2 regions of the Mesorhizobium sp. NPDC059054 genome follow, and region 1 is predicted to be linked to the other one. Evidence: predicted binding sites of a transcription regulator. Region 1 holds the regulator's gene; the other holds the start of a gene.
The links. The regulator PhoB, encoded in region 1, activates phosphate uptake and scavenging genes when phosphate is short. The targets are predictions, from matches to a motif close to TGTCATNNANCTGTCAT.
Positions count from the first base shown of each region.

Region 2: a site for PhoB is predicted at 3,786-3,802, ahead of ACFWXH_RS12765 (LTA synthase family protein). Genes of this name have one in related genera too.

Region 1 covers NZ_JBHYHV010000004.1:74,091-78,623, reverse strand. Annotated here, with positions in the region: gene pstA (phosphate ABC transporter permease PstA) at 1-860, shown strand, start outside; gene pstB (phosphate ABC transporter ATP-binding protein PstB) at 875-1,699, shown strand; gene phoU (phosphate signaling complex protein PhoU) at 1,738-2,445, shown strand; gene phoB (phosphate regulon transcriptional regulator PhoB) at 2,465-3,154, shown strand; gene ACFWXH_RS17575 (ROK family protein) at 3,226-4,461, opposite strand.
Region 2 covers NZ_JBHYHV010000002.1:1,038,315-1,042,847, forward strand. Annotated here, with positions in the region: gene ACFWXH_RS12755 (PleD family two-component system response regulator) at 1-1,095, shown strand, start outside; gene rpmG (50S ribosomal protein L33) at 1,513-1,680, opposite strand; gene ACFWXH_RS12765 (LTA synthase family protein) at 1,834-3,732, opposite strand; gene fabD (ACP S-malonyltransferase) at 4,001-4,533, shown strand, end outside.

The DNA of each region.
Region 1 (4,533 bases):
TTGCTGGCGCCAATCTCGATTCAGCGTTCAAGGGCCAGATCGACCTCACGGTTCCGGAAGAGCGTCGCAAGGTCTCCGACCAGCAGGTCGAGTGGATGAACAAGCTCAAGGCCGATGGCGCGATGGCCGAGCGTTTCAACACTGGCCTGTTCACTTTTGGTGCTTCCAGCCGGCCTGAAACCTCGGGTCTCGGTGTCGCCATCATCGGCTCGTTCTACATGATGGTGATCGTGCTGCTGCTTGCGCTGCCGATCGGTGTCGCAGCGTCGATCTACCTCGAGGAATTCGCCAAGAAGAGCCGCTTCACCGACCTGATCGAGGTCAACATCAACAATCTGGCAGCGGTGCCCTCGATCGTCTTCGGCCTGCTCGGGCTTGCCGTCTTCGTCAACTTCCTCGGCATGCCGCGTTCGGCTTCATTCGTCGGCGGTCTGGTGCTGACGCTGATGACGCTGCCGACCATCATCATCGCCACACGTGCCGCGCTCGCCGCCGTGCCGCCCTCGATCCGCTCGGCCGCGCTCGGTCTCGGCGCCTCGAAGATGCAGATGGTGTTCCAGCACATCCTGCCGCTGGCTGCGCCCGGCATCCTGACCGGGACGATCATCGGCCTGGCGCGCGCGCTCGGTGAGACGGCGCCGCTGCTTTTGATCGGCATGGTGGCTTTCGTTGCCAACTATCCGGCGACCCCCTTCGATCCCGCGACGGCGCTGCCGGTGCAGATCTACATGTGGGCGAACGAAGCCGAACGCGCGTTCGTGGAACGCATGTCCGGCGCAATCATCATCCTTCTGGTCTTTCTGATGGCCATGAACATCACAGCGATCGTGCTCAGGCGCCGCTTCGAACGGCGCTGGTAGAAAGGGAGCCTGATATGAATATCATGACGGAAAAGACCCTCGAACAGGCAGTGAGCAGCCAGATGAGCGCCCAGACGAACGAAGTCATCAAGATGCGCGGCGACAAGGTGACCGTGCACTACGGCGAGAAACAGGCGCTGTTCGACGTCAATCTCGACATTCGCCAGAACCAGGTGACGGCGCTGATCGGCCCCTCCGGCTGCGGAAAATCGACCTTTCTGCGCTGCCTCAACCGCATGAACGATACGATTGATTCCGCCAAGGTCGGCGGCCAGATCACGTTGGACAGCGAGGACATCTACGATCCGAAGATCGACGTGGTGGAGTTGCGCGCCCGCGTCGGCATGGTGTTCCAGAAACCCAACCCGTTCCCCAAATCGATCTACGAGAACGTCGCCTACGGTCCGCGTATCCATGGCCTGGCCAGGAACAAGGCCGACATGGATCGCATCGTAGAGTCCAGCCTGCAGAAGGCCGCGATCTGGAATGAAGTGAAGGACCGCCTCGGCGAGCCGGGCACCGGCCTTTCGGGTGGCCAGCAGCAGCGCCTATGCATTGCACGCGCGATCGCGGTGTCGCCCGAAGTCATTCTGATGGACGAGCCATGCTCGGCACTCGATCCGATCGCCACTGCCAAGGTCGAGGAACTGATCGACGAACTGCGGCAGAACTATACGATCGTCATCGTGACCCATTCGATGCAGCAGGCCGCCCGCGTTTCGCAGCGCACGGCGATGTTCCATCTCGGCTACCTGGTCGAGGAAGGTGCCACCGACAAGATGTTCACCAATCCCGACGACAAGCGCACGCAAGACTACATCACCGGCCGCTTCGGCTGAGTGAGCGACGGCTGCCGAGGAAAAGCGAGGACACAATTATGGGCGAACATACCGTCGCTTCGTTCGACGAAGAGCTCGGACAGGTCAGCAGGCTCATCAGCGACATGGGGGAGCTTGCTTCTTCGATGGTCGCGAGCTCGACCAAGGCGCTGCTCAAGTCCGATAACGGACTTGCCCAACGCGTCGTTTCCGACGACGCGATCATGGATGCGCGCCAGCGCGAGCTGGATAACCGGGCTATCACGCTGATTGCCAAGCGCCAGCCAATGGCGCAGGACCTGCGCGCCGTGGTTGGTGCCATCCGCATGGCCGGAGACCTGGAACGCATCGGCGATCTGGCCAAGAACATCGCCAAACGTGTCGGAGCGGTTGGGCAAGGCGCCACACCGCGCGATCTCTCACATTCGATCGATTCCATGGCGCAACTGGTGCTCGGCCAGGTCGATGGCGTCGTCGAAAAGTATGCGGCAGGGGATGCAGAGGGGCTCGCCCAGCTTAGGGCCGACGATGAGCGCGTCGATGTGAAATATACGTCCGTCTTCCGCGAGCTTCTCACCTATATGATGGAGGACCCGCGCAACATCACGGCCTGTACGCATCTTCTGTTCTGCGCCAAAAACCTCGAACGCATCGGCGACCATGTCACCAACATCGCCGAAAACGCCTTCTACGTGCTGACGGGCGAACAATTGCCGCCCAATCGGCCGAAGCTCGACGAGACGGCTGCTGCCGTTCCGGCGGCCTGATCAGGGAACGGACGGCAAGATGATCGCGCCGCGCGTCATGGTGGTAGAGGATGAGGAGCCGTTGGGCGTCCTTCTCCGTTACAATCTGGAATCCGAGGGCTACCAGGTCGAAGTGGTCGCCAGGGGTGACGAAGCCGAGATCAGGCTTCAGGAGAACGTCCCGGACCTGCTGGTGCTCGACTGGATGGTGCCGGCGGTATCTGGCATCGAACTGTGCCGGCGGCTCAGGATGCGGCCGGAGACCGAGCGTCTGCCGGTCATCATGCTGACGGCGCGCGGTGAGGAAAGCGACCGTGTGCGCGGTCTTTCCACCGGCGCGGACGACTACCTGGTCAAACCATTCTCGATGCCGGAGTTCATGGCTCGGGTGAAGGCGCTGCTGCGCCGCGCCAAGCCTGAAGTGTTGTCTTCCGTGCTCAAGGTCGGCGATATCGTGCTCGACCGCGAGTCGCACCGGGTCTACCGCAAGAAGAGCGAGATCCGGCTTGGGCCGACGGAGTTCCGGCTGCTGGAATTCATGATGCGCCACCCCGGTCGGGTCTTCTCGCGCAGCCAGTTGCTCGACAATGTCTGGGGCGAGACGATCTATATCGATGAACGCACCGTGGACGTGCATGTCGGCCGCCTGCGCAAGGCGGTCAACAACGGCCGTATGCCGGACGTTATCCGCACGATCCGTGGCTCGGGTTACGCCATCCGCGAGGATTGATAGAGCATGATCCCGAAAAGTGGGAACCGGTTTTCGGAAAAGATCATGCTCCAACAAAGACGGAGCGGCGCTCAGCTCTCCTGAAGCGCCAATGCCGCCGGACTGCCCAGCGCGAAGATCTCCTGATCGATGAAGGTCAGCGCGCGCATGGCGCAGCCTTCACGGATCAGGATCTGTTCCTTGGGTTCGGTTGCGAAGACGATCGAATCGGAATGCTGGCCGCCAGCAGTCTCGGCAATAGCGCGCCGCAATGCGGGTTCAATCAGGTCGAAGGCAGTCGCGCCGATCCCGACGAAAGTCACCGGCGCAGGGTCGATGACGGAAAAAAGCGAACCGAGACTGTAACCAAGGGCCGATCCGGCCTGCTCATAGGCATCTCGTTCCGGACCGGCGCCGGCGCGAGCCTTTTCCGCCAAGGACAGCATCTCGTCATCCGGAATGTCGGCGGCTGGTTCGGTGTTTTCATCGAGGCCGTGGGCATTGCGCCAGATTGCGTAATTGCCGGCATAGGCTTCGACACAACCGTGACGACCGCAACGGCACAACGCGCCTTTCGGCTGGTGGATCATGTGTCCGAATTCACCGCCGGACGATTGGGTGCCGATGAACAGTTCGCCATTGAGCACGATACCCATGCCGATGCCGTGCGAGAGCAGAACGGCAATGAAGTCGTCACGGTAACGGTCCGTGCCGCGCCAGCGCAGGGCGACCGCCATCATGTTGCAGTCATTCTCGACGATGACGGGAATGCTGAAGGCTTTTTCCAGGATGTCGGCGAAAGGGATATCGCCATGCGGTGTGATCGGCGTCCAGAGCATGGTGCGCGCATGCGAGTCGGCTGTGCCCTGAACGGCGAAGGCGATGCGCAGCACCCGATGTTCGGTCAGGCTCTTGTCGTCAAGTCGCCGCCTGACCATTTCGACGCATTTGATGATCAACGCTTCCCGCGGCAGCGACAGCGTATCCAGACGACAGGTTTCCTCGGCGAGGACCTTGCCGGCATAGTCGATGACCGCGGCCGTCAAAAGGTTAAGCGACAGAACAACCGTCAGGACAGCCGCCGCGCTCGGCTCGAGCTGCAATCCCACCTGGGGGCGGCCACGTTTCGATGCCGTCGGTTCGCTGCGACCCTCGCGCAGAATGCCTTCGGCGATGAGATCGGACGAAATTGCGGAAATGGTAGAATGGCTGAGGCCGGTGATGGCGGTGATTTCGGTGCGGGAAGGTTGACCGGAACGACGCACCGCGGCAAGCACCATTGCGCGGTTTCTGCGGCGCAAATCGTCGTGACGAATCCCGACAGTCATGTCCTTGCCGTTCCTCCCCCCGTCCGGCTGCGCGAGCGCCGAAGTCGTTGCGCCCGGTCCGTCATGGGTATT
Region 2 (4,533 bases), on a different contig from region 1:
GGGCTGGAGGCTGGTGCCGACGATTTCCTGACCAAGCCAGTCAATGACCTGCAACTGATGACGCGGGTAAAGAGCCTCGTTCGGCTGAAGATGTTGACCGACGAGCTGCGCCTGCGGGCTTCGACCACGCAAAACATCGGCATTGAGGAATTGCTGAGCCGCAGTTTGGCCGATGAGGATTCGCTTCCCAAGGTTCTTTTGATCGACGAGCGCCAGAGCTCAACTGAACGTATTCAGAAAGTGCTGCGCAACAAGGCGGCGCTGGATACGGTCAAAGACCCGCATGCCGGCTTTTTCCAGGCAGCCGAAACGCCTTACGAATGCATCCTCGTTTCCACCGATTTCACCGATTTCGATCCGCTCCGGCTCTGCTCGCAGTTGCGTTCGCTCGATCGCACGCGCTTCGTGCCGATCATGCTGCTGGCAGATCCCGGTGAGGAAGATCGCGTCATTCGCGGACTGGAACTGGGCATCAACGATTACCTTACCCGGCCGATCGATCCGCACGAGCTGACGGCGCGGTTGCGCACGCAGGTGCGCCGCAAGCGCTACAACGACCAATTGCGAGCCTCTGTAACACAGACGATCGAGATGGCGGTAACCGACGGTCTGACCGGCCTTCACAATCGCCGCTATCTCGATAGCCATCTGCAGACACTGTTCGACCGGGCGGTGGCGCGCCGGCGCCCGTTGTCGCTCATGATCACCGACCTCGATCGCTTCAAGGCGATCAACGATACCTATGGCCACGATGGCGGCGATGATGTGTTGCGCGAATTTGCTCATCGGCTGCGTAAGAATGTGCGCGGCATCGACCTGGCCTGCCGCTTTGGTGGTGAGGAATTCGTGGTCGTGATGCCGGACACGGAAGGTGCGGTCGCGGAAAAGGTGGCTGAGCGTATTCGCGCCGAAATCGCCCGCTCACCCTTCGCGGTCGGGCGCGAAGGCAAGACTGCTGAAATTACCATAAGCGTTGGCGTTTCGTGTCTGCTCAAGGGGGCGGACACGGTGAACGATCTGATCAAGCGGGCAGATATCGCCCTGTATGAAGCCAAGAACAGCGGCCGCAACCGGGTGGTGGCAAAGGCTGCGTAGTGTGGGAGAGAAGCCGGCCGTTTGGCCGGTAACGCTAGCAATTTACCTTACCAGCGCGAATCTTAGGTGCGTGGTTAAGAAAGTATTGCTTTTCATCAGCGCTTGCGCAAATGTGCAGCCGCTAACGAGGAACTGTTCGGTGCGGGGGCGATGCCGGCACGTTCCATTGATACCCCATGATGCTCAGGTCCGCCGCATCTCCTGGGTCCGTGGGGTCGGCCGGCCGGCGTTGGCATATAGTGGCCTCCTCGTACCGCTGCCATCCGCCGACCGGCCCCCTTATTCTTCTTCGAATTATTGAGCCACCATGTCTTGGCGAGCCATACGCCTTGGGCAGGGAGAGGGCTTGTCTCGCGAAACCGCGCAAACAAAAACGCCGCCCTGGGGCGGCGTTCGGCATTCCAGTTGGAAACCAGATTACTTGATCTTGGTTTCCTTGAATTCGACGTGCTTCTTTGCAACCGGGTCGTACTTGCGGAACGACAGCTTGTCGGTCTTCGTGCGGCTGTTCTTGCTCGTCACATAGAAGAAGCCGGTATCGGCGGTCGACAGAAGCTTGATCTTTATGTTCGCGGCTTTGGCCATGGTGTTCGTCCGTTAATTGTCTGGAGTTCGAGCCGCTGGAACACGGGGAAAACACCCGGACGCGGAAAACTTGGCCGGACACATAAAGAATGCTTCCGGAAAGTCAAGTCCGCGCGGGGGTTGTTGCCCGATATCGCCGGCTGTCGATGCTCGTCAGCTCGTGTGGGCGACCAGCCGATTTATGGTCTCGGGGAAGAAATCCCGAGCCGACCAGCGCTTGCCGAACATCATGTCGTACTGCAGATAACGATAGTCGCGTACCAGCGGCTCGATCTGCTTTTGTCTTGCCCAGTCGACGGTCGCTTCGTTGTCTGTGGCAAGCAGGACGTTGCGATCGATCGCGCTATATCGTTTGCTGACCTCGCCAAGGAAGCCTGTGTAATAGGGGTGCGTGATGCCGGCGGCCTTGAGCAGATGATAGGGTAGGAGTGCCGGACTGACCGAGCCAATATCCTTGGCAAGGCCCGTGCGGTTTGACCATACGACCAGCGGCGTTTCGCGGTGCAGCTTCATCTGGTCAGGCGCTTCCCTGCGCGGCGCGACATTGTCTTTGAGGAAGCCAGTTTCCACGTAGACCGGCCCCAGCGGCGGCAGGTGATCCCCGAAAAAGACGATCACGGTCGGGCGATCGCGCTTTTCGGCCCAATCAACCAAGCGTTTCAGATTGCGGTCGGCATCGGCCGCACCTTCCGCGTAAGAGAGAAGCGAATCCTTTGCCCACTGGCTGATCGGCGCTTCCACAGTGTGAGAGGCGTCGAAGTAGCGATTGGGTTCGTAGGGGCCATGATTCTGAAGGCTCACGGCGAAATAGAAGAATGGTTCGTCGGATGCATCGGCCGCGGAAATGAGCTTGTCAGTCATCGCTTTGTCGGAAGCGAGCGGCCCACGCTTTTCCATATAGGGCATGGTCTCTTCCGACTGGAAATCGTCGAAGCCGAAATCGGTGTAAACTGCCGTGCGGTTCCAGAACCAGTTGGTTCCGGGGTGGAATGCCCTGGCGGAATAGCCCTCACTCTTCAGGAAGGTGGCAAGCGAAGGTACCGGCGCGCGCACATACTGCTGGTAGGGGATCGATCCCGCCGGCAGGAAGGCGTTGGAGAACCCGGTCAGTGCTTCAAACTCGACATTGGCGGTCATGCCGCCGAATTCCGGCGACAGCATCGAGCCCGAACGAAGCTGGCGCACGGCTGCGACCGGGTCGGGCTTGATCGAGACGCCAGGCAGAATGGTGGGATCCCAGAACGATTCGCTCATCACCATGATGATGTCGGGTTTCTGCTCCGGCACCGTCGCACCAGCCTCGGGTCTGGCGATGGCTGCAATCGCTTTTTCCGAATAGCCGGCTGGCGCGCCGACATGTGCCATAGGCACGTTGAGGGCAAAAGCGAGCGCGAAGCCGTTGGAATTGTAGTTTTCCTTCTGATCCCACATCATCGGGATGATCTGCAGGCGGTCGCGCGTCCACGAGAAGGTCGCGTAATCCATGATCGAGACAAAGAAGGCGAGGAGCGGGATTGCAACCGTCAGGCGCGCCAGCCGCGCTTTGTAGCGCAGCGCAGGCGTGCGGCGGCGCCAACTGCGCCACAGCATCACCATTAGAGCCAATGTCGCGGCAATGCCGGTTGCCAGCGCCACGCCGGTCCAGGGCCGCTCGCGTACCAAAAGCGGCATCAGTTCGACGATCTGGCGCGCATAAAGGAAGTCGGTCGGATAGAGCGGATCACCGAGATAGCGCGATTTCTGGTGGCCAATGAAGGCCAGGGCCAGGGTCAGCGGCGCAAAAATCATCAGACTTTGATGATTGCGTCCGAGCAACGCATCGAGGCCGATCAGGATGAGCGTGAACAGGATGATCGTTGTCCAGCCCGGCTTGAATGGCTGAAGGAAAAAGCCGAAAGTGGCCGCAAGGTCGCCACGGAAGATCAACTCGATGGCGAACACCAACACCGCTGAAGCCGCCAGAGTTACCAGGCAATAGCGCAGCGCACGCCTTTCCTCGCCCGGCTCAAAGCCGGGGGCAGCGGTATTATACTTATGCTTCGGCGCGTTCATGCCGCTCCCTGACCATCCCTTCGCCAACTCACCAGTCCCCCGACCGCAAAACCCGTCACGCAACTGTCACTCAAATGTCACAAAAAGCTAGCTCCTGTGGCGAAATTTAGAAGAGCCAGCAAACGAATCGTGTTCGATTTTCATCATGATTGATCGTCCCGAGTGGGCGGACGTGTTGTCCGGAAGGGGATGCGAAAGCCGCGTCGGGCTTGACTTGTCGGTCGGGCTTGCGCACAGGGCAGGCGAGATCAAGCAATTGGAGCTCTCTATGGCGGTCGCGTTCACCTTTCCAGGGCAAGGCAGCCAGTCGGTCGGCATGGGCAAGGATCTGGCTGACGCCTTTCCCGAATCCCGGCGCGTGTTCGAAGAGGTCGACGAGGCGCTCGGCGAAAAACTGTCCGCTTTGATCTGGGATGGACCAGAGGAGACGCTGACATTGACGGCCAATGCGCAACCGGCGCTGATGGCAGTCTCCCTGGCCGCTGTCCGCGCGCTGGAAGCACGTGGCTTCTCGCTGAAAGACAAGGTTGCCTACGTTGCCGGCCATTCGCTCGGCGAATATTCAGCGCTTGCCGCCGCCGGCTTCGTCTCGGTGGCCGATACGGCACGGCTCCTGCGCATTCGCGGCAACGCCATGCAGTCGGCGGTACCGGTGGGCGAGGGTGCCATGGCTGCGATCATCGGTCTTGAGCAGCCGGATGTCGAAGCAGCCTGTGTGGAAGCCGGTAAGGGTTCTGTCTGCCAGGTCGCCAATGACAATGGCGGTGGTCAATTGGTCATATCGGGCGCCAAGGCCGCTGT